2 linked regions of the Vallitalea longa genome follow. The protein of the gene in region 2 binds, or shares a complex with, the protein of the main gene of each other region. Links are inferred from orthologs where the notes say so. Each region holds a gene or a part of one and is shown on either strand. Other genes may lie near its edges. The genes, in order: dnaB and dnaG.

Region 1 (12,826 bases), on a different replicon or contig from region 2:
CTATAAAGGTTTAGTCAAAATAAATGAAACCCGAAATATGATTAGTAATTTCATAGGTATCTCAATAAGATCAACTAACAGCACTGTAGAAATATTGAAAAACAAGAATCTAGTTACCATAAAACTTGGTAAGATCTATATAAATAATGAACAATATAATAACTTATTAAAATACAAAAAAGAATTGCTATTGGATTAATGAACATTTTATCTAATATATAAAAAAACATTCATTTTTTAAAAGAAAAGTGCAAAATTTCCTATTTAATAGATTTAAAATATGATATCTTTTATACATCATAAACTTAATAATAGGAGGACGTACACAATGAAAAAAATATCCGCTTTATTATCTTTTATTCTAATTATCTCTATGATATTTACAGGATGTAGTTCTGAAAATAACGATTCAACTGATAAAACCATTAAAGTAGCTTTAATAACATCTTCAGGTGGCTTAGGAGACAGATCATTCAACGACTCTGCACATGAAGGATTCAAAAAAGCAGAAGAAGAATTAGGCGTTGAAATAAAAGTTATCGAACCTCAATCAACAGCAGATTACTTACAATCTCTAAAACTTGCATCTAGTGCAGACTATGACTTTATCATGGCTGTGGGTAATGACTGGGGAGATGCTATAAACTCAGTAATTCCTAACTACCCAGACAAGAAGTTTGCAGGAGTTAATGTTGACTGTACAGGAGACAATTTAGCTGTAGCTCGTTTTGCAGATCATGAAGGAAGTTTCCTAGTAGGTGCATTAGCTTCACTTATGAGTAAAAGTGGAACTGTTGGATTCATAGGTGGTATGGATATCCCAGGAATTAATAGATTTGCAGTAGGATATGAAGAAGGAGCTAAATACGTTAACCCTGATATAAAAGTTCTACCTACTTATGTTGGTTCTTTTGCTGATCCTAGCAAAGGAAAAGAATTCGCTGTCCAATTGATAGATGAAGATGCTGACGTTATATATCATGCCGCCAGCAAATCAGGTGAAGGTCTTTTTGAAGCTCTTAAAGAAAAAGAAGGCGTTTATGGTATTGGTGTAGACCAAGATCAAGACTACATAGTAGAAGGTAAAATCCTTACAAGTATGGTTAAAAACGTTGGTAATGCTGCATATGATTTCATCAAACAAGTGAAAGAAGATACCTTCACATCAGGTGAAAAAATCTATGGTCTAGCTGAAAACGGTGTTGGAATAACAGAATTGAAATATACAAAAGATATAATTCCTCAAGAAGTCTTAGATCAATTAGATACTATAAAACAAGATATAATTGATGGTAAAATAACAGTTACAGACGTATTCAATAAATAATTGAAATAGAATTAAAATTATGTTTTGATAAAATATCTTAAGCAAAACTATTATAAACAAATAATCAATAGGATAAAAAACAGATACCTTCTATTTTTTATCCTAAAATATTACTATTAAATGGATATTAATAACTATGAGGTTATACCTTGTACAATTTCAAGGAAAATAGAAAGTAGAACTTACTTATTTTATAAAATGATTCAGTAAAAAATTAAAGGAGAAGTTACTAATGAATTATGCTGTAGAAATGTTAAACATTAGCAAACAGTATCCTGGTACTCTTGCGAACGATGATGTATCAATAAAAATTAAAAAAGGATCCGTCGTTTGTCTAGTAGGCGAAAATGGTGCTGGAAAATCTACTCTGATGAATATATTATATGGATTGCAAAAACCCACCACAGGTGAAATAAGAATCAATGATAAACCTGTAACTTTTAATTCAAGTCTTGATGCACTAAAAAATAATATTGGAATGGTTCATCAGCATTTTATGCTAGTAGAAGAATTATCTGTATTAGAAAATGTAATATTAGGCATGGAACCTACTAAATCTCTATATATAGATTACGATAAAGCAAAAAAAGAAATTAAAAAGTTGATGAGATCCAACGGTATAAATATACCCGTAAATGAGTTGATCGGTAATCTTCCTGTAGGTGTACAACAAAAAGTAGAAATCATAAAAACACTTTATAGAGGTGTAGACATTCTAATACTTGATGAACCAACTGCTGTATTAACTCCCCAAGAAACAAATGATCTCTTCAAAAACATAAGAGAATTATCCAGTCAAGGAAAAACTATAATATTCATTACTCATAAACTTGATGAGGTAATGGAAGTATCAGATCACATAATAGTAATGCGAAAAGGGAAAGTTGTAGGCGAAATGAATACCTGCGATACTGATAAATACCAATTAGCAGAATACATGGTAGGGAAAAAGCTCCCACCTGTCATGGATCGAAAAGAAATCCAAGGTTCTCCTGTTATAGAACTAGAAAATGTAAGTATAAAACAAAACAATGGTCTATATTCATTAAAAAACATAAATCTAACCATTAATGAAGGTGAAGTTTTAGGAATAGCTGGTATATCTGGTAATGGACAAGGTGAATTAGCAAGGGTAATAGCAGGTATGACTAAACCCACTAAAGGTAAAATATTGCTTGAAAACAAAGACATAACTAATAAAAACAGAAAAGAGCGTCTACTACAGGGTATTAGTTATATCCCGGCAGATAGAAAAAAGGAAGGCCTCTGTATGCAATGGTCTATTGCACAAAACAGTATTGCTGGTTATCATGTAATGCCAAAATTCCTTAAGAAAATTCTAGGGTTTAAATTTTTAGATGAAAACAAAATCAATGATAAAGCCAAAGAAATGATCAATCAATTTGATATAAGAACTCCTAGTCATAATACAAATGTAAATGACCTATCAGGTGGTAATCAGCAAAAAGTTGTTATCGCAAGAGAAACAAAAGTTAATAATCCAAAATTATTAATTGCAGCTGAACCAACAAGAGGTGTAGATATTGGTGCTATAAGTTTTATCCATAACTATATAATTGAACTTAGAAACAGTAAAACAGCTGCACTAATTATATCCTCTGACCTTGATGAAATATTTACACTAAGTGATACCATAGCAGTTCTATATGAAGGCGAAATTGTGTGTAAACTAAAAGCTAACGAAGTAACAAGAGAAGAACTAGGACTTTATATGGCAGGTTCAAAAAGACAGGAGGATATAGATGAATAGAAATAAGATACTAAAAGAATTAGGCAAACCTTTATTTGCAATAATCATATCCTTACTAATAGGAGCTTTACTTATAATACCTACAGGAACATCACCTATTGAAGCTTATTCATTACTCTTCAAAGGTGCCTTCGGAACTTGGCAAGGATTCTGTAGTAGTTTAGCAAAAGCAACTCCTTTATTATTTACAGGATTAGCTGCTGCATACGCATTCAGAGCTGGCGTATTCAATATCGGTGTAGAAGGTCAATTATACTTCGGAGCTATCACTGCCGCCTTAGTAGGAGTTTATTTACCTGCCTTACCTGCATATATATCTGTACCTATTTGTTTGATTGCTGCTATGATCGTAGGTATGATATGGGCTTTTATACCTGCAATACTAAACATTAAATTAGACATAAGTATATTTATAACCTGTATCATGTTAAATAGTATAGCACAGCTATTCTCCAATTACTTAGCAACCTACCCATTCAAAGGAGAATTACCTATTGGTGCAACATATAAGATAGGTGAAAATTCAATACTTCCAAAATTAGCAGGACCTATGAATGATTTGAATCTAGGTTTTGTTTTAGCTATACTCGTTGCAATAATACTACATATATTATTATTTAAAACCAAATTCGGTTATGAAAGTAGGGCATCAGGAATTAGTTCATCATTTTCAAAATACATTGGAATCAATGCAGCGAAAAGAACTGTTATTATAGTGATGATAAGTGGTGCTATCGCAGGACTTGCTGGAGCGGAACAAGTAATGGGTGTAAACTACAGATATATATCTGATATATCTAACGGATTAGGATATACAGGTATTACCGTAGCATTATTAGCTAAAAACAATCCTTTAGGATGTATAATAACAGCAATATTTTTTGGAGCACTTAATAATGGTGCTATACAGATGGAAGTTATGAGTAATATATCCAGAGACTTAATCTCCTCTGTCCAAGCAGTAATGATTGTATTTATAGCTGCAGATTTTGCAATAAATTCTATAAAAAGCAGAAAAAAAAACAATTTAAAAACTAAAAATAAAAAGGGGGATAACATATGCTAGATTTAATTACTTCTGTTCTTGAAACAACATTAAGACTTCTACCCCCTATACTTCTAGCAGGTTTTGGTGGTCTTATTACTCAAAGAATAAAATTAGTTAACTTAGGTTTAGAAGGATTTATGCTTATAGGAGCTTTCGTTGCTGTTGTCATGAGTTATTTTACAGGATCAGCTCTGATTGCATTACTTGTCACATGTTTCATATGTGGATTGATGGGTCTATTATTTGCTATTTTCAACATAAAATATAAAGCTGATAACATTGTCGTATCGGTTGCTATTAACATGTTTGCATTAGGTATAACTAAATATTTTCTAAATATTCTATTTGGTGTTAGAGGAGCGTTTTCTTCTCCTAAAATAATAGGATTTTCAACAATTGATTTACCTTTTTTAGAAAATATTCCTATTTTATCAGCTTTCGCACATCAATCAATAATATTATATTTATCAATATTAATATTGATTGTGTTACAAATTACATTGTTCAAAACTAAAATTGGTTTACGAATAAGAGCTACAGGGCCTAATTCAATGGCTGTACAAACTGCTGGAGTCAATGTATTTAAATTAAAATGCATGGTATTGACTGCTAGTGGTATCCTATGTGGAATTGGCGGTGCTTACCTTTCATTAGGACAATTAACCATGTTTACAGATAATATGACTAATGGAAGAGGATACGTTGCTATGGCAGCATCTAATTTCGGTAATGCAATGCCTGTGGGAACATCACTAGGTGCATTATTATTTGGATTTACTGATGCAGTTACTATGAAAGCTCAATTATATGGCTTCCCACCACAGCTTATACAGATACTGCCTTATCTTGTAACAGTATTAACACTTATTGGCGTAGGAGTCTATAAGAAAAGGAAAAGTAAAAGGAGGCTTATAGCCAATGAGTAAACCTAATATTTTATTAATAACAACAGACCAACAGAGATATGATACCATATGTGCTGGTGGTTATGATTATATGGAAACCCCTAATTTAGACAGATTAGCCAAAGAGGGATGTATGTTCACCAATGCATACTCCCCTAACCCTGCATGTATACCAGCAAGACATAATATCGTATCAGGACTACCATCCAAATACCATAGTTTTGATGATAATTACTTTGATAACAGTAGACAAATGCCTTATGATATACCAACATTCCCTGAACTATTATCCAATCATGGTTATAATACAGTTGCTATCGGTAAAATGCATTTTCAACCTTGTAGAAGACATAATGGCTTCAATAGAATGCATATTATGGAGGAAATACCTGAATATATTATGGATGATGATTATGCTCAATATCTCAGAAATCAGGGATTAGATTATTACAGTAGCATGCATGGGGTTAGACATCTATTATACATGCTTCCCCAACAGTCGTTTATTCCTACAAAACATCATGGAAGTACATGGGTAGCAGATAAAACTATTGATGTAATAAAAGAAAATAATAATAAGAGACCTTTTATGATATGGAGCAGTTTTATACAACCTCATCCTCCATTTGATGTGCCTAATGAGTGGGCAAATATTTATAATGATAAAAAACTCCCTGAATACTATGAAAGCATTACCCCTATATCCGCCCTTGCTGAAGAGAACAAACATATAGCTGATTATCCTAATGATGAATATCTTGAAAGAGCTAAACAATTATATTACTCTTCAATATCCTTTGTCGACTATAATATAGGTAGAATCTTAGATTATCTAGAAAAAACTAATCAACTAGATAATACCTTAATCATATTTACTTCTGACCATGGAGAAATGTTAGGTGACAACGGAACTTTCCAAAAATTCTTACCTTATGATGGTTCTTGTAAAATACCATTTATAGCTAGATACAAAGAAGGTCTTAAGGAAGGAACCATAGACAATAGATTTGTTGACCTCAATGATTTATTTCCAACTTTTCTAGATATTGCTGAAATAGAATATCCAGCTAACTATAAATTACCTGGTGAAAGTATATTCGCAACTAACGGCATAAAAGATAGAGATTATCAATATGTAGAACATAACAAAGGCAATAAAAGATGGGTAAGCCTAAGAAATAAACAATACAAATATAATTATTATTATGGTGGCGGAAAAGAAGAATTGTTCAATCTTGAAACTGACCCAAAAGAAAGAATTAACTTACTGGTTAATAATAATACAGACATAACAGAAATAAAAGAATATCTAAGAAATAAATTAATCCAATATGAAAAAACTTGGTGGGAAAAAGGTTATATAGCTAATGATGATTTTATAAAATTAGACGAATATACACCAAAAATATATCGAGAAACTAATTTTCCCAAACATGTGAAAAATCTGACTGACACAGATAAATCAAAATTAATAGGTATGAATCATGAAATAAAAGAAGCCATCAAGAACGAGCATATTGTAGATCTAAAAGAATTAGATATTGCTACATTTAAGGAATTCGGTAGATTTACTGATACAGATATAGAAAATCTATTAAGTAAATAACTTATACATAAAGAATATACAATGTGATTTCCTAAATTATTGTTAAAAATAGTATAAAAAAGTCATTACATAAAGTTATATTATTAAAATTAATAGCTTACCTAATATCTGACTATCTTAAATGTTAGGGATACTGATAGTAAATAAAAATTAAACCTTGTAGAATCTTAACCGAACTGGATTATTCTACAAGGTAGTTAAATTCTTATAAATAAATATTTATATATAATTTTGTTGAATAAAATTATTAGTAATTCTTATTTTCCATACTTGCAAACTTAGTATACTGTCCCATCCAAACCAAATGAATTGTACCAGTAGGACCATTACGTTGTTTAGCAATTATTAGCTCACCTTGGTTTTTAGCCTCTGTTTCAGGATTATAATATTCATCCCTATACAAAAACATAACTACGTCCGCATCCTGTTCTATAGCTCCTGATTCTCTCAAATCTGATAACATCGGTCTATGATCAGCTCTTGATTCACAAGCACGACTCAACTGTGACAATGCTACAACAGGTGCTTCCATCTCTCTAGCTAGAGCCTTAAGTGAACGTGATATTTCGGATATTTCCTGCTGTCTTGATTCTGTCCTTCCATTTCCACTCATAAGCTGCAAATAGTCAATCAAAATTAAATCAAGACCTTTCTCAAGCTTTAATTTTCTACATTTAGCTTTCATTTCAGAAACTGTAATACCAGGTGTATCATCAATGTAAATAGAAGCACTAGATAGTACACTTGAACCACTAGCGATTTTAGCCCAATCTTCATCTTCTAAATCACCAGTTCTAACTTTCTGTGCATCAACCATAGCTTCTGAACATAGAAGACGATTTACTAATTGTTCCTTTGACATCTCCAAGCTAAATATAGCTGTTGCAGCATTTTCTTTAATAGCTGCATGCTGAGCAATATTAAGAGCAATAGCTGTTTTTCCCATTGATGGCCTAGCAGCAATTAGAATTAAGTCTGAAGGTTGTAATCCTGCTGTTTTATAATCAAGATCAATAAATCCAGTAGGAATACCAGTAACTTTTCCTTGATTCTTATGTATCATTTCTATTTTATTCAGAGTTGGTACAACTAAATCTTTGATAGAGGAAAATTCTTCTGTTCGCCTATCCTGCATAATATTGAAGATTTTCTCTTCAGCACTATTAAGGGTATCCTCTAACTTATTCTTACCATCATAACTTTCTGCAATTATTTCTTTGCTTGTTTTTATCAACTTCCTAAGAACTGACTTTTCCTTAACGATCTGAGCATAATTTTTAATATGTGCAGATGTGGGAACAGACATAGCTAACTTGGATAGATGATTAATTCCACCTATCTGGTCTAGAACTCCATCGTCTTTCAATTTATTTTCTAGGGTAACTAGATCTACTGCTTTATTCTTATTGAATAAATCAATAATAGCTTCAAATATAACTTTTAAATCTGGTTGATAAAAATCATCAGGCATCAAAGATTCCATACCTGTAGTTATCGCTTCCCTGTCCAATATCATGGAACCAATAACTGATTGTTCAGCCTCTAAGCTATATGGTGGTAACCCTTTTATTTCTGCATCCACCAAATCCCCTCCAAACTATTAGCCATTCTACATATATACGAGTCCATTTATGTATTTACATTTAATTATAACAGTCTAGCTACTATTAATAAACTTGTATTTATTAGTAACTCATATTTTCTCCTTTAGTTTAAGGAGTTACAGATTAAACTCTCTATGAAACATTAAGACCCTTTAAGGGTCTTATATTCTAATTAAAGTTCTTGTACTTTTACTTTAAGTTCTGTTTTGACTTTTGCATTCAATTTAATTGGTATAATATGAGTTCCAAGAGCTTTTATTGGTTCTTTTATCTGCATTTTTTTCTTATCAATGTCTAATCCCAATTGTTCTTTTGCAGCTTTTGTTATTTCTTTTGTTGATACAGAACCAAATATTTTACCACCATCACCCGCTTTTACCTTTATGGTAATGGAAGTACCCTTTATCTTCTCACCTAATTCTTTAGCCTCTTCAAGTAACTCCTGTTGTCTTCTCATATCTGATTGTTTTTTTAATTTCATATCGTTTATAGAAGCTTTAGTTGCCTCAACAGCTAATTTTTTTGGAAACAAAAAATTTCTAGCATACCCATCACTTGTATTAATTAACTCTCCTTTTTTACCTAACTTCTTAACATCTTCTAATAATATGACCTTCATTATTTTTCACCTTCCTCTAAGTATTCATCAATTGTATCTTTTAAGATTTCTATAGCACCATTTATGGTATTATCATGAAGCTGAGCACCTGCAACACTCAGATGTCCTCCGCCTCCTAATTTTTCCATAATCAATTGCACATTGATGTCATCGAATGATCTAGCACTTATATATATTGTACCATCAACATTAGTTAAAACAAATGATGCCTTAATACCAGATATATTAAGTAATTCATCAGCAGCCTGAGCCGTTACAAGAATCGGATTTTGGATGTCTGATGGACATATTGATATCGCCATCTTATCTCTATATAACTCAGAATCTCTAACAGCTGTTGCTCTAGCTTTATATGATTCCATATCATTCTTGAATAATTTTCTGACTTTCACAACATCTGCTCCATTTCGCCTTAAATAAGCAGCTGCTTCAAAAGTCTTGACTCCTGTTTTAATAACAAAATTCTTAGTATCTACTGTAATCCCTGCAAACAAAGCTTCAGCTTCTATAGGTCTTAATTTAACTTTATCAGAAATATATCTAATTATTTCTGTTACCATCTCACATGTTGAAGAAGCATAAGGTTCTATATAATTTAATACAGTATCTTCTATATGCTCTGCCCCAACCCTATGGTGGTCGAAAACTACAACATTATTAACGTACTTAAATAACTCTTGACACTCTGTATAACTTGGTCTATTTACATCCACAACTACAAGCAATGTATTATTATTAGCATAATTAACAGCTTCTACATTATCTATAAAAAGGTCTTCACCATAATTATCATCTTCAACAAAACGATCATACAAAGGCCTTACCGCCGAAGTAATTTCATTAAGAACTATATGAACAGTTTTATCATATAGCTTAGCACAACTATATATTCCTATTGCAGCTCCAAGTGAATCTAAATCTTGGACTTTATGACCCATAACAATAATTTTATCACAATCTTCTATAAGTTCTCTGAACGCATAAGCTTTTATCCTAGCTTTTACTCTAGCACTTGTTTCTACTCCTCGAGTCTTACCTCCATAGAATAAAAATTTGTCACTTTCTTTTATAACTGCCTGATCTCCACCTCGACCAAGAGCTAAATCAATTGCAACTCTAGCAAAATCCAATGATTGTATATACGAATAATCGTTAACACCAAGTCCCATACTTAATGTAACGGGTAGTTCATTTCCTATATTTATTTCTCTAATAACATCTAGTATAGCAAATTTATCTTCATGCAAATCTCTTAAATATTTTTTTTGGAATATAATCATATATTTATCTTTTTCGAATTTACGGACTATACCATCTATTTTTTTTGCAAACTTATTTATGTTTCTATCAATTAAAGCAACTAGCAAAGGTCTTCTAACATCTTCAATACTCTGAAAAGCTTCTTCATAATTGTCAATATACAATAATCCAACAACTACTTTTTGATCATCATTCTTAGTCTGTAATTCTTTTTCATTAGTTATATCAAAGAAATAAGTTGCATAGATAATACCGCTATCACTCATCCTATCATATGGATCTAACGTATTGTCATTATCTATAACAAGACTTCTAATAATCACTCTATACATTCTATCTTTCAAAGATATTTCTTTTTCAAAAACAGTATCATCTTCAACAGGTAATATAGTAGAATTAAGTTGTGGAATAAGAGCATTAATATTCTTATCAAGAATTTTTTTCTCTCCTATCATTCCCTCGAATTCCTCATTAAACCAACGTATTCTTCCATCAATATCTAATAATATATATGGAATTTGGAATTTCTGTAAAAAATTCTTTTGAAGAGTACCAAATGTAAGGGCATAATTGATAACCTCACTCATTAAATGTCGTTTGGCTACTGTACCAATGTAAATACTAACTACTACAGACACCAAAAAAAATGCCAATGAAATAACGCCAGCCACAGTATTGACAAAAAATAATATAATCGTTAGAATAAATAAAAATGTTAAATATATTATTGGCCATCTAAAATAGTTCTCTATTTGTTTATTCATTTGATTCTTCTTATTCATATAATCTTCTCCTTTAAGATTTAAAGAAGTTCCATATTATTATCTTCCACTTTTAGAGTTTTAATGCTTATTTTCATGCATTATTTAGTTTCACTCTAATCTGAAAAATACTATCTATAAAACCTGCTACTACAAAATAAGCTTGAAAAAATATAAGACAAAAAACAGAAACCAATATCAGTAATATTCTTCTTCCTGCATTTCTAACTCTTTTGATTATCGACATTTCAAATAAAATACCTAAAAAGAATAACAATACAACTATAATAACCAATATATTATCAATTGCTACCATCAAATTACTTTTCCCATTCAAATAAAGAGCTTTTGCTATAATAACAATCATTAAAAATCCTATAATACTTCTGGACACTTTCAATCCTAATATATTTTCATAACCAAAATTATTTATTTTCATTTTATTAGCTATAAAACTAATACACAAAATAGATATAAAAGATATTCCTAAACATAATAAATATAATAGTGCTGGATAATAGTACTTCATATAATAGAAAGTATTTTTCAAAGTACCTATAGCAATTGAATACTCTTTTATAGAATTCGTATTATTATTAAAATAAGTACTATATATATTAGTAAATTCTTTTTCTATAATATCTATACCATTAAAATAAGTTGTAAGAACATCAACATCACAAATAGTTTTTAATAAAATGATAGTTCCTAAAAAGGAAGCAAATAGTAATATGCTTGATAAAGATATCAATTTAGTGAAAGGCATTTTTTCCCTAACTAGATAGCTTATAATCAGTGCAGGCAATATAACTACCATACTATAGGAGATGAAATGTTCAATACCATACAATATATAATTAGCAATACAAACTGCTAACATGCAAAAAATCAAACTGCCATCTATTTTATACTTAAGACCATATATAGCAACTGGAATAAATAATACAAAGCTTATGATAATCGTTTCTGTATTTCTTAAAAATAAGTAACTATAAATAGTATTAATAATTAGTATAATCAATAATAATATATATCTAGAATTATTCTTTTCCATAATACCTCCTATATTTTGAAACAACCTCAAAATATATCCGTTAAACAAATCATTCAAATATTATTTTATTTCTCTTGATTTATTAAGATGTTTTGATAGTGTTAATATTTCTTTTGTCCATTCCTCATTTTCTTCATTTTGCAAACTAGCTAATCTTAATTTATTTATCAATTTTATATCAAGTGCCTCATTAGAAACACCTAATTTATCTGATAATAAATAAGAAAGAATTATTACATCAGCTAATATATCAATATTTTCATTACTATTAGCAGAATTACTCTCAGCCATATTTGAAAACAAAGCAGATACATTTGAAAGTAGTTGACTTTTCAATCTCTCAATGATTCTAATAGTCTTAGTAATATCAAACTCCCCTTTATACATAGCCATAATTATAAACCCCTTTTTTATTTATAATACTTTATATCTATTAAGTATAAGTTAATTTATCTATTTTTGATATTTAATCATATTATAACATTTAATGGAAGATATGAAAAGTTAAGAAATAATATTAATATTTTCAGAGATTACATAAACACTAATAAGGGCTCTGATTTCTCAGAGCCCTAGAATATATTATTAATCAAGTGTATAAGGCATTAATGCTATATGTCTTGATTGCTTAATAGCAATTGTTAATGCTCTTTGATGTTTAGCACAATTTCCAGTAATTCTTCTTGGAAGAATCTTTCCTCTTTCGGAAACATATCTTTTTAATTTGTTAACATCTTTATAATCAATTGTTGCTTTTTTGTCAGCGCAAAAAATACAAATACGTTTTTTTCTTCTTGTACCTTTTCTTTTTTGAAAAGCCATCGTGTTACCTCCTTTATAAAAAATCTCTTGTTATACTAAAATGGTAAAT
Region 2 (12,806 bases):
ATGTGCTTGACAGAGAAACACTGTTTTGTTATACTTTTTCTCATATAATGACAGTTTTAGAAAATTATTTAAATAAAAAAATACCGATTCTGTAATGATGAAGAGAAGTAATTAATTAAATAAATTCTTATAGCGAGTTCAGGCAGGTGGAAGCTGAACAGAATGTAATTAATGAATGGCGCTTTTGAACAGATTATTAAGTGGATGTGTCTATCACATCAAATAGGGTGGAACCGCGGAAGATATTCTTTCGTCCCTTCTAGGGATATAAGAATGTCTTTTTTAGTGTCAAAATAAATAAAATTTATAATATTGAAAGGATGTAAAACATGGAAAAGACTATGGAAAAAGTCGTTGCCCTTGCAAAGGCTAGAGGATTTGTATATCCAGGATCTGAGATTTATGGAGGATTAGCTAATACATGGGATTATGGTCCTCTTGGGGTTGAATTAAAAAATAATGTAAAAAAAGCTTGGTGGCAGAAATTCATCAAGGAAAGTCCATATAATGTAGGAATTGATTGTGCAATATTGATGAATCCACAAGTTTGGGTTGCTTCTGGTCATGTTGGCGGTTTTAATGATCCTCTAATGGATTGTAAAAGCTGTAAAGAAAGATTCAGAGCAGATCAATTGATTGAAAATTATATGAAAGAAAATGATCTTGAAGTAGAAGATGCTGTTGATTCTTGGTCTAATGAAAAAATGAAAGATTACATCGAAGAGAATGGTATCGTATGTCCATCTTGTGGAGAGAAAAACTTTACGGACATAAGACAATTCAATTTGATGTTCAAGACTTTCCAAGGTGTTACAGAAGAGGCTAAAAACACTGTTTACCTACGTCCAGAAACAGCACAAGGTATTTTTGTTAACTTCAAGAATGTACAACGTACTTCTAGAAAAAAAATACCTTTTGGAATAGGACAAATAGGGAAATCATTCAGAAATGAAATTACACCAGGTAATTTTACTTTCAGGACAAGAGAATTCGAACAAATGGAATTAGAATTTTTCTGTGAACCAGGCAAAGATCTTGAATGGTTCAATTACTGGAAAGAGTTCTGTATGAATTGGATACTGTCTTTAGGGTTAAATAAAGAAAATATAAGATTAAGAGACCATAGTCAGGAAGAACTATCTCATTATAGTAATGCTACTTCCGACATAGAATATTTATTCCCATTTGGATGGGGTGAATTATGGGGTATTGCTGATAGAACAGATTTTGATCTAAAAAGGCATCAAGAAACTTCTGGTGCTGATTTAACATATTTTGATGATATTAAAAAAGAGAAATATGTTCCATATTGCATAGAGCCATCATTAGGAGCTGATAGAGTAACATTAGCATTTTTATGTGAAGCTTATGATGAGGAAGAATTAGAAAATGGTGATGTTAGAAAAGTTCTACATTTTCATCCTGCTATAGCACCAGTACAGATAGCGGTTTTACCACTATCAAAGAAATTATCAGAAGAAGCTAATAAAGTATATACGATGTTAGGTAAGCATTATAATGTTGAATATGATGATAGAGGAAGTATTGGAAAAAGATATAGAAGACAAGACGAAATAGGAACTCCTTACTGCTTGACATTCGATTTCGATTCATTAGAAGATAATGCAGTAACAATAAGAGACAGAGATTCTATGGAGCAAGAAAGAGTTAAAATAGATGACCTTATTTCATATTTAGGACAAAAAATAATATTTTAACATAAAATTACACAAAAAAAAATATTAAATAGACACTTTATTAGTAAATTGGATAAAATCTATTTATTAGAAGAAAAAAACAAAAAAAAATCTACTTATTTTAAGTTTTTGTGTTATAATATATGTCGGACTTACACATAAGTAAAAAATTAGCAAATAAAGACTGATAACAATTTTATGGTAATGTTAATAAAATAATTGTTAAAATTGTACAATTTGGTGATAATTTTAGTATGACTTATAATTATTAAACTTATTAACATTATATATTAATGACATAAAAACTATGAGGTTTGACCTCTGGTTTTTAATATAAATAATTTTAAGAAAAGATTATCAGGAGGTATATTTAATGAGCAAGAAATATGTTTATATGTTTAGTGAAGCTGATGCATCAATGAAAAACCTTCTTGGTGGAAAAGGCGCTAACTTAGCAGAAATGACTAAGCTTGGTTTACCAATTCCTCAAGGATTTACTGTTTCAACTGAAGCTTGTATTAATTATTATGACAATGGTGAAAAAATATCAGATGAGATAAAAAAACAAATTGAAGATGCTTTAGTAAAAGTTGAAGAGATTAATAATAAAAAATTTGGTGACAATAGCCAACCATTATTAGTATCTGTTCGTTCAGGAGCTAGAGTTTCTATGCCTGGTATGATGGACACAGTACTTAACTTAGGTCTAAATGATGTATCTGTAGAAGGATTCGCAAAAGCTACAGACAATGCAAGATTTGCATACGATTCTTATAGAAGATTTATTCAAATGTTCTCAGACGTTGTTAAAGGTCTACCAAAATCAAAATTCGAAAGAGTTCTAGATGATATCAAAAAAGAAAAAGGATATGCAAGTGACCTTGATTTAACAGCTGATGATCTAAAAGACGTTATCGCTGCATTCAAAGATTTATATAAAGAACAATTAGGTGAAGCATTCCCACAAAACCCAGAAGAACAATTAATGGCAGCTGTAGAGGCAGTATTTGGTTCATGGAATAATGAACGTGCTATCATTTATAGAAGAATGAATGATATTCCAGGTAACTGGGGAACAGCTGTTAATGTTCAAACAATGGTATTTGGTAACATGGGTGAAAGTTCAGGAACAGGAGTTGCTTTCACAAGAAATCCTGCAACTGGTGAAGCAGGAATTTATGGAGAATACTTATTAAATGCACAAGGTGAAGACGTTGTTGCTGGTATTAGAACTCCAGAACCTATAACAAGACTTGAACAAGATATGCCAAAAGTATATAAACAATTCATGGAAATCGCTACTAACTTAGAAAATCATTACAAAGATATGCAAGATATGGAATTCACTATTGAAAATGGTAAATTATATTTCTTACAAACACGTAATGGTAAGAGAACAGCAGCTGCTGCATTAAAAATAGCTGTTGATTTAGTAGATGAAGGATTACTTACTAAAAAAGAAGCTTTAATGAAAGTTGAACCAAAACAACTTGATCAAATACTTCATCCTAACTTCGATCCAGCTGCTCTAAAAGCAGGAAACGTAGTTGCTAAAGGTTTACCAGCATCTCCAGGTGCTGCAGCAGGTAAGGTATACTTTACAGCAGAAGATGCTGCTGAAGCTGCTAAGAGAAATGAAAGAGTTGTATTAGTTAGACTTGAAACTTCACCAGAAGATATCGAAGGTATGTATGCTTCAGAAGGTATCTTAACTGTTCGTGGTGGAATGACATCACATGCTGCTGTTGTTGCACGTGGAATGGGTACATGTTGTGTATCTGGTTGTGGAGACATTACAATTGATGAAGAAAAGAAAGTATTTACTGTTGCTGGACAAACTGTCAAAGAAGGAGATTATATCTCATTAGACGGTTCAACTGGTAATATTTATATTGAAGATATTAAGACTATAGAACCTGAAATATCAGGTGATTTCGCTAAGTTCATGTCATGGGCTGACGAAACAAGAACATTAAAAGTAAGAACTAATGCTGATACTCCAAGAGACGCAAGAAAAGCTGTAGAATTCGGAGCTGAAGGTATTGGACTTTGTCGTACAGAGCATATGTTCTTTGAAGAAGACAGAATCGCAAAAATGAGAAAAATGATCGTTGCTAAAGAAGTAGAAGAAAGAAAAGCTGCTTTAAAAGAATTATTACCAATTCAAAAAGCTGACTTCAAAGGTATGTATGAAGCGTTAAAAGGAAGACCAATGACTGTACGTCTTCTTGATCCACCACTTCATGAATTCTTACCTCATGATACTGAAGATATCGAAGCTCTAGCAAAAGATATGGGTATCACTTTTGAAACATTAAAAGCTACAGTTGATTCATTACATGAATTCAACCCAATGCTTGGTCATAGAGGCTGTCGTTTAGCTGTAACATATCCTGAAATAGCTGAAATGCAAGCAACAGCTATTGTTGAAGCTGCTATTGAAGTTAAGAAAGAACAAGGATATGATATCGTTCCTGAGATTATGATTCCTTTAGTAGGAGAAGTAAAAGAGCTAGCTTACGTTAAAGATATAGTAGTAAAAGCTGTTGATGCTGTAATAGCTGAAGCTGGTTCTGATATGAAATACAAAGTTGGTACTATGATTGAAATACCTCGTGCTGCATTAACTGCTGACGCAATTGCTAAAGAGGCTGAATTCTTCTCATTTGGTACTAATGACTTAACTCAAATGACATTTGGATTCTCTCGTGATGATGCTGGTGCATTCTTAGAAGATTACTACACTAAGGGAGTATTCGAATCAGATCCATTCGCTAGATTAGATCAAACTGGAGTTGGTCAATTAGTGAAGATGGCAGCTGAAAAAGGTAAAGCAACAAGACCTGACATTAAATTAGGAATCTGTGGAGAACATGGTGGAGATCCTGCTTCAATTGAATTCTGTCATAATGTAGGATTGAATTATGTATCTTGTTCACCATTTAGAGTACCTATCGCTCGTTTAGCTGCTGCTCAAGCTGCTTTAAAATAATATGTGAATAGATAACATTTAATTAAAACCGTCAGTTGTTTCTGGCGGTTTTTTGTGATATAGTGAAAATATTCGTTTGGAAAGTAAATAAAGGTAATGTTGATGATTAAATAAATTTACTCAGTTAAGGATAAATAAGTTATACTAGGTGTAAGATATTTTTGGAATTGCAAATATTTACGAAATAAAATATGGTTAAGGATTTTTAATATATGAATAACAATTGAGGTGATAGTTTTATGGATATGAAGATGGTGTTAGCTCCTATTTTAGGTGCTGGAATAGGGTATTCTACTAATTGGATTGCGATTAAGATGTTATTTAGACCTTATACGGAAAAAAGGGTGATGGGTATAAAATTACCTTTTACACCTGGTTTAATACCAAAGGAGAGAGATAGAGTAGCAAAATCAATAGGGCAGGTCATTGAGGAATATTTATTAACAGATAAAATAATAATTAATGAAATGCTTGAAGATAAGGCTAAAAAACATGTTTTGGAGTTAGTTAATGATAATATCTATACTAGTAAAGGAAACATCAATTTAAATAGTTTTATTGCAGATAATGATAATAATTTTATAGTAAATCGAATTGCAGATATCATAGGAAATAGATTGTTGGATTTATTAAATGAAGAGAACACCAAAAATAAGATACAACAATTAATAAGTAGCAGAATAAGTAATAGTTTAAGAGAGATAGATATTATAGATTTAATTAGTGAAGAGCAATTAAATGATAAGTATAACGACATAATCAATAATAATGTAAAAGATATGATAAGTAGTTTTTTATCAGAAAAAATGAGTGATGGCAACTGTATATGTGATATTATTGATGTTGAAATGATTAATAGAATAAAAGGTATGATAATAAATTATATAGATAGTATAACAGATGATATAAAAATATTTGAAAATGAGAGATTGAAGCAAAGAGTTGTTGAGCTTATTGATTCGACTATAAAAGAAAAAGTAGGGGCATTGGGAGCTATGTTTGTAAACGGTGAGAGTGTTTATAACACGATTGCTGAAAAAACAAAAGAAAAGCTTCAAGATATAGAAATTAAAGAAGAGATCAATACATTTATTAATAGCAAAATCGATGAGGTAACTAATAGGCCAATAGAAGAAATTATGACTAGTGAATCAAGAGAAGAATTGATATCATATCTGGCATGTTATTTTACTGGGATACTATCAGAAGTTAATATAATTGATATCATTTCTTTAAATGATCTTGATTTATATAGTTTTCTTGAAAAAGTTACTGGTAATGATGTAGAAGATAAAATTAATAATCTAGTTGCTGATAATTATGAAAAGATTATTAATGATGATAAGACAAGTGGCAATATTAATAATTTTATAGTTGAAATTATTAACAAAATGATAACAAGTGATATTTCTGTAAGCATTGCTGAGAAGCAACAATTAGATGCTTTTATAGTTGATAAATATACCCAATTGGTTAATAATAATATGACTAAATTAATGAAAGACATAAAATTAAGTTCAATTATTGAAAGACAACTCAACCAATTTGATATAAAAATGTTAGAAGATATAATCATTTCCATAGCTAAAAAGGAATTAAATGCCATTACATTATTAGGAGGATTATTAGGGTTTGTAATCACATTTCTAGCTGTTTTGTTATAGTGTTAAAAAGGTGTTAAATTTATTAAAAACATATTGACTTTTTACAATATCTACGATATAATTAACAAAAGTGATAATCATTATCATTCGAATTGGAGTTGATATATATGACTTTAGATGAAGGTAAAAACAAAGAAATTTTTATCGTAGATGATATTAAGCAAAATAAAAAAATGAAAAAACGTCTTCAAGATATGGGATTGACAAAGGGAACTAGCATCAAGATTTTATCAAATAATACAGGCGGTTCATTTATTCTTAATATAAGAGGTTCAAGAGTAGTAATTGGTAAGACAGTAGCAGAAAAAATATATGTTCAACCAAGCAAACATAAAGTATTTAATTTGAATGCCGTTGGCAATGCATGTTAATATGAAAATTGAATTATAACGAAATAGATTACCATAATCATAAAATTGGTAATATGATAATCTTAAATAGTCTATAAAGATACTTTAATAAGTGTCTTTTTGTATGTTTGCAGAAAGGGATATGTCAATGAACGATAATATAAAAGTTGCTTTCGTAGGTAATCCTAATTGTGGTAAGACTACCTTATTTAATGCATATACAGGTGCTAAACATAAAGTTGGAAATTGGCCTGGAGTAACAGTTGAAAAAAAAGAAGGAACTATAACATATGGTGATAATAAAATAACACTTGTTGACTTACCTGGAATATATAGTATATCACCTTATTCCATGGAAGAAATTCTTACAAGAGAATATATAATAGAAGATGACCCAGATGTAGTTGTCAATATTGTAGATGCATCAAACCTAGAAAGAAATCTGTATCTGACTTTACAGCTTATAGAGCTTGGAAAACCAGTTATAATAGCACTTAATATGATGGATGTTGCAAAAAGCAGAGGATTTGTTATTGACAAGAAAAAATTATCTAAGCAGCTGAATGTTTCTGTAGTGGAAGTGGTAGCCACTAAAAAAATGGGTCTAGATGATCTATTACAACAGATCATAGAGGTTTCTAATGAAAAAGAACAGTATAAGCCTATTGAGTTGGATTATGGTAATGAAATAGAACAGCATTTAATCAAAATAGAAAATGAGCTCAAGCTACAAAATGTTGATGAGAATATTTTAAGATGGTATTCATTAAAGATAGTTGAAAATGATAGTGAAATAATAAATAAATTGAATATAGTAGATAAATGTAATTATGAAGAAGAAATAGCTAAGATTAAATATGACTATATTACAAATTTTATTAGTAACGTACTCGTTAATTCTTTAGATGAAGACGAAACGTTCTCAGATAAGATTGATAAGATAGTTACTAACAAGTGGGCTGGACTTCCAATATTTATGGCTATGATGTTACTTGTGTTTGCTTTTACTTTTGAAGTTGGAAATTATTTAGCTAGCTTGTTAAGTGGTGTATTTCAGATATTAAGTGGTTGTATTACGGATTTATTGACTTCTGCTAGTGCAGCTGATTGGCTCATATCGTTAATAGTTGATGGGATCATTGGAGGGGTTGGTGGAATATTAGTATTCCTACCTAATATTGCATGTTTGTTCTTAGCGATATCAATATTAGAAGATAGTGGGTATATGGCTAGAGTAGCCCTTATAATGGATAAATTCATGAGAAAATTAGGACTTAGCGGAAAAGCATTTATTCCTATGATTCTTGGTTTTGGATGTTCGGTACCTGCTATTATGACAGCAAGAACTTTAGAAGATGAACGTGATAGGTTAATAACTATATTAATAACTCCTTTTATGTCTTGTAGCGCTAGATTACCAATCTATATATTGTTTTCAAATATTTTTTTCCCAGGCAATGAGATACTAATAGCATTTTCATTATATTTGCTTGGTGTTATTGTAGCTGTGTTTGTAGCAATTGTATTCAAGAAAACCATATCAAAAGGTAAGACTGCTCCGTTGATATTGGAATTACCTGCATATAAGAAACCTGCTCCAAGAACGATATTTATATTTGTTTGGGAGAAAGTTAAAGGGTATATAGTTAAGGCTGGAACAATTATTTTTGTAGCATCTATAATAATCTGGTTCTTATTAGAATTCAATTTATCAGGTAAAACAGATATAACTACAAGTTTAGGGGCATCAATAGGACAATTTATAGCACCAGTATTCAATCCATTGGGATTCGGTAATTGGCAAGCAGCTTTATCATTGATTGCAGGTATAATGGGCAAAGAGATTGTAGTGAGTACAATGTCTGTCATATATGGAATAGGAGATGTAGTATCTGACGGTAATATGCTAGCGTTATCTACTCAATTAAAATCTGCTGGTTTCACTCAACTCAGTGCATATGCATTTATGGTATTTTCTTTACTATATACGCCATGTGTTGCTACTTTAGGAGTAATTAAAAAAGAAACTAATAGTTGGAAATGGACGATATTCTCGTTTGTATATCAATTAGTGGTAGCATGGGTAGTTGCTACTGTTGTATATCAGATAGGAAATCTTATTATCTAAACCTAATAGAGCCTGCTATAAAGTGTTTTTGATAAGATTATATGATTTCTAACCGAATATAATAAAAATAAAGAGTTTTATAAACTATATAATAGAATATAATAAAATGGAATAGTCTAATGATTATTCTTTTTTTATTAAATAGGAAAGTTCTACTTTCTATTTTCATTGAAATCTTTTATGAGGCATAACCTCTTTGTTATAATTAGATATATTTCGATGATAAAAGAAAAAACTCCTAAATAAGAGGATTTTGATAAAAAATGCAGTATATAATAATTATAATACCTTTTAAATTGAAGGAAGACAGATAGTCATACTTAAGAAAGGGAGTTTTGTATTTGGGTTGTTTAAGAATTGAACAGGAAAAATTAGAAGATAGAATATTAAATGAATATGCTATGAAAAGTAAAGATACAAGAGGTAGAAAAGTTGAAGAAAGCCCATGCGATATAAGAACAGAGTATCAAAGGGATAGAGATAGAATAATGCATTCAAAAGCTTTTAGAAGATTAAAACATAAAACTCAAGTCTTCATATCTCCAGAAGGAGACCATTATAGAACGAGATTGACACATACTTTGGAAGTTGCACAGATTTCAAGAACTGTTGCTAGAGCCCTTAGACTTAATGAAGACTTAACTGAAGCAATAGCATTAGGTCATGATTTAGGTCATACTCCTTTTGGACATTCAGGAGAATATGCTCTTAATAAAGTATGTACATATGGTTTTAAACATAATGAGCAAAGTATTCGGGTTGTGGAGAAATTAGAGCAGAAGGGTAAGGGACTTAATCTAACATGGGAAGTGAAAGATGGGATACTTAATCATCCTACTGCAGGAAAACCTAGTACTCTCGAAGGGAAAATAGTAAGGTTGTCTGACAAAATAGCGTATATAAATCATGATATTGATGATGCAATAAGAGCTAAGATTCTCAGTGAAAAGGATTTGCCGAAAGAATATACGGATGTCTTGGGTATATCATTTAGAGCTAGAATAAATAATATGATACATGATATTGTTAGAAACAGTATGAATAAAAATGACATCATCATGAGTGAGGATATGGAAATTGCCATGAACAAATTACGTAAGTTCATGTTTGCTAATGTATATGTTGGTTCAAAAGCCAAGGAACATGAAATAAAAGCTAAAAACATGCTAAAGCAATTATACGAATACTTTATTGTTAATAGTGACCTCTTACCTATGGAATATAAAAATATGATTATAGACGATGAGCCTCTAGAAAGAGTGGTTTGTGATTATGTAGCAGGAATGACTGATAGATATTCCATAAATATTTTCTCAAAACTTTTTATTCCTTCATCGTGGAAAGAATTATGATATATAATAGATGGAAAAAATTTCCTTTAATGAAATTATATACATTATTTGTAATTAATTTATTTGTAAAGAATGTCAATCATTCTAATAATTTTATAGTTTAATTAAACATATTTAACAAAAATAAAATTAATTAAAGGATTATCAAAAAGTATGTCGAAAAATAATAGGTGTGCAAATAACAATACAATATTATAACAATACAATGTACAATTAAGGAAATGGAGTTTTTATATATATGTATTATCCAGAAGAATTAATTGAGGAAATTAGAATTCAAAATGATATTGTAGATGTCATATCATCATATGTACAACTTAATAAAAAAGGTAGTACTTATTTCGGATTATGCCCGTTTCATAATGAAAAAACCCCATCATTTTCTGTTAGTAGTGATAAACAAATGTATTATTGTTTTGGTTGTGGTGCTGGAGGAAATGTCTATACATTCGTTATGGAATATGAAAACTTTTCTTTTGTTGAAGCGGTTAAATTTTTAGCTGATAGAGTACATATTACTCTTCCTACAGTACAAGTTTCAGATGAAGTTAAGAAACGAATGGATATGAAACATCAATTAGTAGAAATTAATAAGGCTGCTGCCAGATATTTTTACTATCAACTAAAATCAGAAAAAGGAAAAGTCGCATTTGATTATTTACAAAACAGAGGCATTAGTGAAGAAATACTAAAGAAATTTGGATTAGGGTATTCTAATATTTTTAGAAATGATTTATATAGATATTTAAGTAAAAAATTTGACGATAGGGTACTTTCGTTATCTGGATTATTTGTTCCAGAAAAAAGTAATCCAAAAGAATATTTTGATCGATTTTGGAATCGGGTTATGTTTCCTATATTTGATGTTCATAATAGAATTATAGGATTTGGAGGTAGAGTACTTGGTGACTTTAATCCGAAGTATCTTAATTCACCGGAAACAAAACTTTTTGATAAGAGGCGTAATCTGTATGGACTTAATTTAGCTCGTTCATCAAGAAAAGAAAATATTATTATAGTTGAAGGATACATGGATGTTATTTCATTATTTCAATCAGGAATAACTAATGTGGTTGCTTCACTTGGAACTGCTTTTACTTCTGAACAAGCTTCTTTGATTAAGAGATATACAGATAATGTAGTAATATCTTATGATAGTGATTCAGCTGGAATAAAAGCTGCTCTTAGAGCAATACCTATATTGAAGGCAAAGGGATTATCAGTAAGAGTTCTTAGAGTAAAAGGGTATAAAGATCCAGATGAATTCATAAAAAATAAAGGAAAAGAAGCATTTGAAGATTTAATAGCAAATGCTACTTCTGGATTTATGTTTGAAGTTGAAGAAATGAATAAAAATTATAATCTAGATGATCCTGAAAGCAAGACAAAATTTCATAAACAGGTAGCATATAAGATTCTGGAGCTAGAAAGTGAAATAGAAAGGGATAATTATATAGATGCTTTAGCAAAAAAATATAATACAAAAAAGTCTTTGTTGGAAAAATTAGTTGCAGAGACTGGTAAAAATACTGGTATTGTATCTCCAAGGCAAGAAATCAAGAATAATAGAGAAAAGAATAAAAATTCAGAAGATGGTATAATATTAGCCCAAAAGAGTATATTAACATTAATTGCTAATAATGAAGATATCTATAAGATAGTTAAAAAGCATCTGAAAGTAACGGATTTTCTTGATGATTTCTATAGAAATGTCGCTAAAGAAGTTTACCAAGCTTATGAAAAAAATAATAAAGTCGAATATGCCGTTATAATCAATAAGTTTATAGAATTGGATGAACAAAAAAAGGTTGCTGGCATATTCAATATAAATATTGTTTTTGAGAATAAAATGCAGCTGGAAAAGATAATAAACGAAACTGTAAAATTAATAAAAGCTGCAAGTATTGATGCTAGTTCACGTACTGTAAATGATACTAATGAATTACAAAAACTTATTTTAGCCAAAAGAGAATTACAAGGGTTGCATATTTCTCTTAAGGATGGTTAGACTAGTAAACACAAGGAAAGGATGGATCCTGCGTTATGGCGAATGAAGGAAATTTAAGTAAGTTTGAAGAAAAAATGAAAGCCCTAATTGATATGGCCAAAAAAAAGAAGAATGTTCTTGAATATAAAGAGATTGAAGCTCATTTCGGAGAAATGGTAAATGATGCTGATAAAATTGAAATAGTATATGATATATTAGAAAAAGCAGGTATAGATGTACTAGGATTGATTGAAGAAGAAGAAGAACCTGTTAAAGAATTAGATTTATCATTACCAGAAGGTCTTAATATAGATGACCCTGTTAGAATGTATCTAAAAGAAATAGGTAAAGTACCTTTGTTATCAGCTGAAGAAGAAGTGGATTTGGCTATGAGGATGGAAGCTGGTGACCAAGAAGCTAAGAAAAAATTGGCCGAAGCAAATTTAAGATTGGTTGTAAGTATCGCTAAACGTTATGTAGGTCGTGGTATGTTATTCCTTGATCTAATCCAAGAAGGTAATCTTGGACTAATAAAAGCTGTTGAAAAATTTGATTATAGAAAAGGTTATAAGTTCAGTACTTATGCAACTTGGTGGATTAGACAAGCTATAACAAGGGCTATAGCTGACCAAGCTA

What was found.
Region 1: the proteins of dnaG (region 2) and dnaB are in contact, whole or in part, in a crystal structure (PDB 2R6A), measured with the Geobacillus stearothermophilus proteins. The link is inferred for Vallitalea longa from one-to-one orthologs. Residues at the interface, in WP_049624496.1 of Geobacillus stearothermophilus: Lys456, Leu457, Leu458, Pro459, Ala460, Asn463, Ala464, Leu467, Leu535, Leu536, Ile537, Ala538, Gln544, Glu545, Asp548, Tyr549, His552; in WP_033016901.1 of Geobacillus stearothermophilus: Ser13, Glu15, Ala16, Gln18, Glu91, Leu92, Asp94, Ala95, Val96, Pro97, Thr98, Ala99, Ala100, Asn101, Tyr104, Tyr105, Ile108.

The regions. Positions count from the first base shown.
Region 1 is NZ_BRLB01000010.1:163,795-176,620, forward strand. What follows is about bases 6,074-9,070. They hold dnaB (replicative DNA helicase), read right to left. Parts: upstream 8,243-9,070; coding sequence 6,905-8,242; downstream 6,074-6,904. Other genes in these bases: QMG30_RS15715 (sulfatase family protein), read left to right, coding at 6,074-6,657; rplI (50S ribosomal protein L9), read right to left, coding at 8,434-8,880; QMG30_RS15730 (DHH family phosphoesterase), read right to left, coding at 8,880-9,070. Outside these bases: QMG30_RS15690 (Crp/Fnr family transcriptional regulator), read left to right, coding at 1-199; QMG30_RS15695 (BMP family lipoprotein), read left to right, coding at 329-1,327; QMG30_RS15700 (ABC transporter ATP-binding protein), read left to right, coding at 1,560-3,098; QMG30_RS15705 (ABC transporter permease), read left to right, coding at 3,091-4,164; QMG30_RS15710 (ABC transporter permease), read left to right, coding at 4,158-5,072; more of QMG30_RS15715, read left to right, coding at 5,065-6,073; more of QMG30_RS15730, read right to left, coding at 9,071-10,922; QMG30_RS15735 (DUF2232 domain-containing protein), read right to left, coding at 10,996-11,955; QMG30_RS15740 (MazG-like family protein), read right to left, coding at 12,016-12,348; rpsR (30S ribosomal protein S18), read right to left, coding at 12,541-12,777; QMG30_RS15750 (single-stranded DNA-binding protein), read right to left, coding at 12,813-12,826. UniProt on the Escherichia coli protein: The main replicative DNA helicase, it participates in initiation and elongation during chromosome replication. Travels ahead of the DNA replisome, separating dsDNA into templates for DNA synthesis.
Region 2 is NZ_BRLB01000013.1:102,309-115,114, forward strand. What follows is about bases 9,830-12,806. They hold dnaG (DNA primase), read left to right. Parts: upstream 9,830-10,421; coding sequence 10,422-12,191; downstream 12,192-12,806. Other genes in these bases: QMG30_RS17805 (deoxyguanosinetriphosphate triphosphohydrolase), read left to right, coding at 9,830-10,183; rpoD (RNA polymerase sigma factor RpoD), read left to right, coding at 12,227-12,806. Outside these bases: QMG30_RS17780 (glycine--tRNA ligase), read left to right, coding at 330-1,718; ppdK (pyruvate, phosphate dikinase), read left to right, coding at 2,071-4,689; QMG30_RS17790 (DUF445 family protein), read left to right, coding at 4,929-6,353; QMG30_RS17795 (FeoA family protein), read left to right, coding at 6,461-6,724; feoB (ferrous iron transport protein B), read left to right, coding at 6,852-8,831; more of QMG30_RS17805, read left to right, coding at 9,173-9,829. UniProt on the Escherichia coli protein: RNA polymerase that catalyzes the synthesis of short RNA molecules used as primers for DNA polymerase during DNA replication.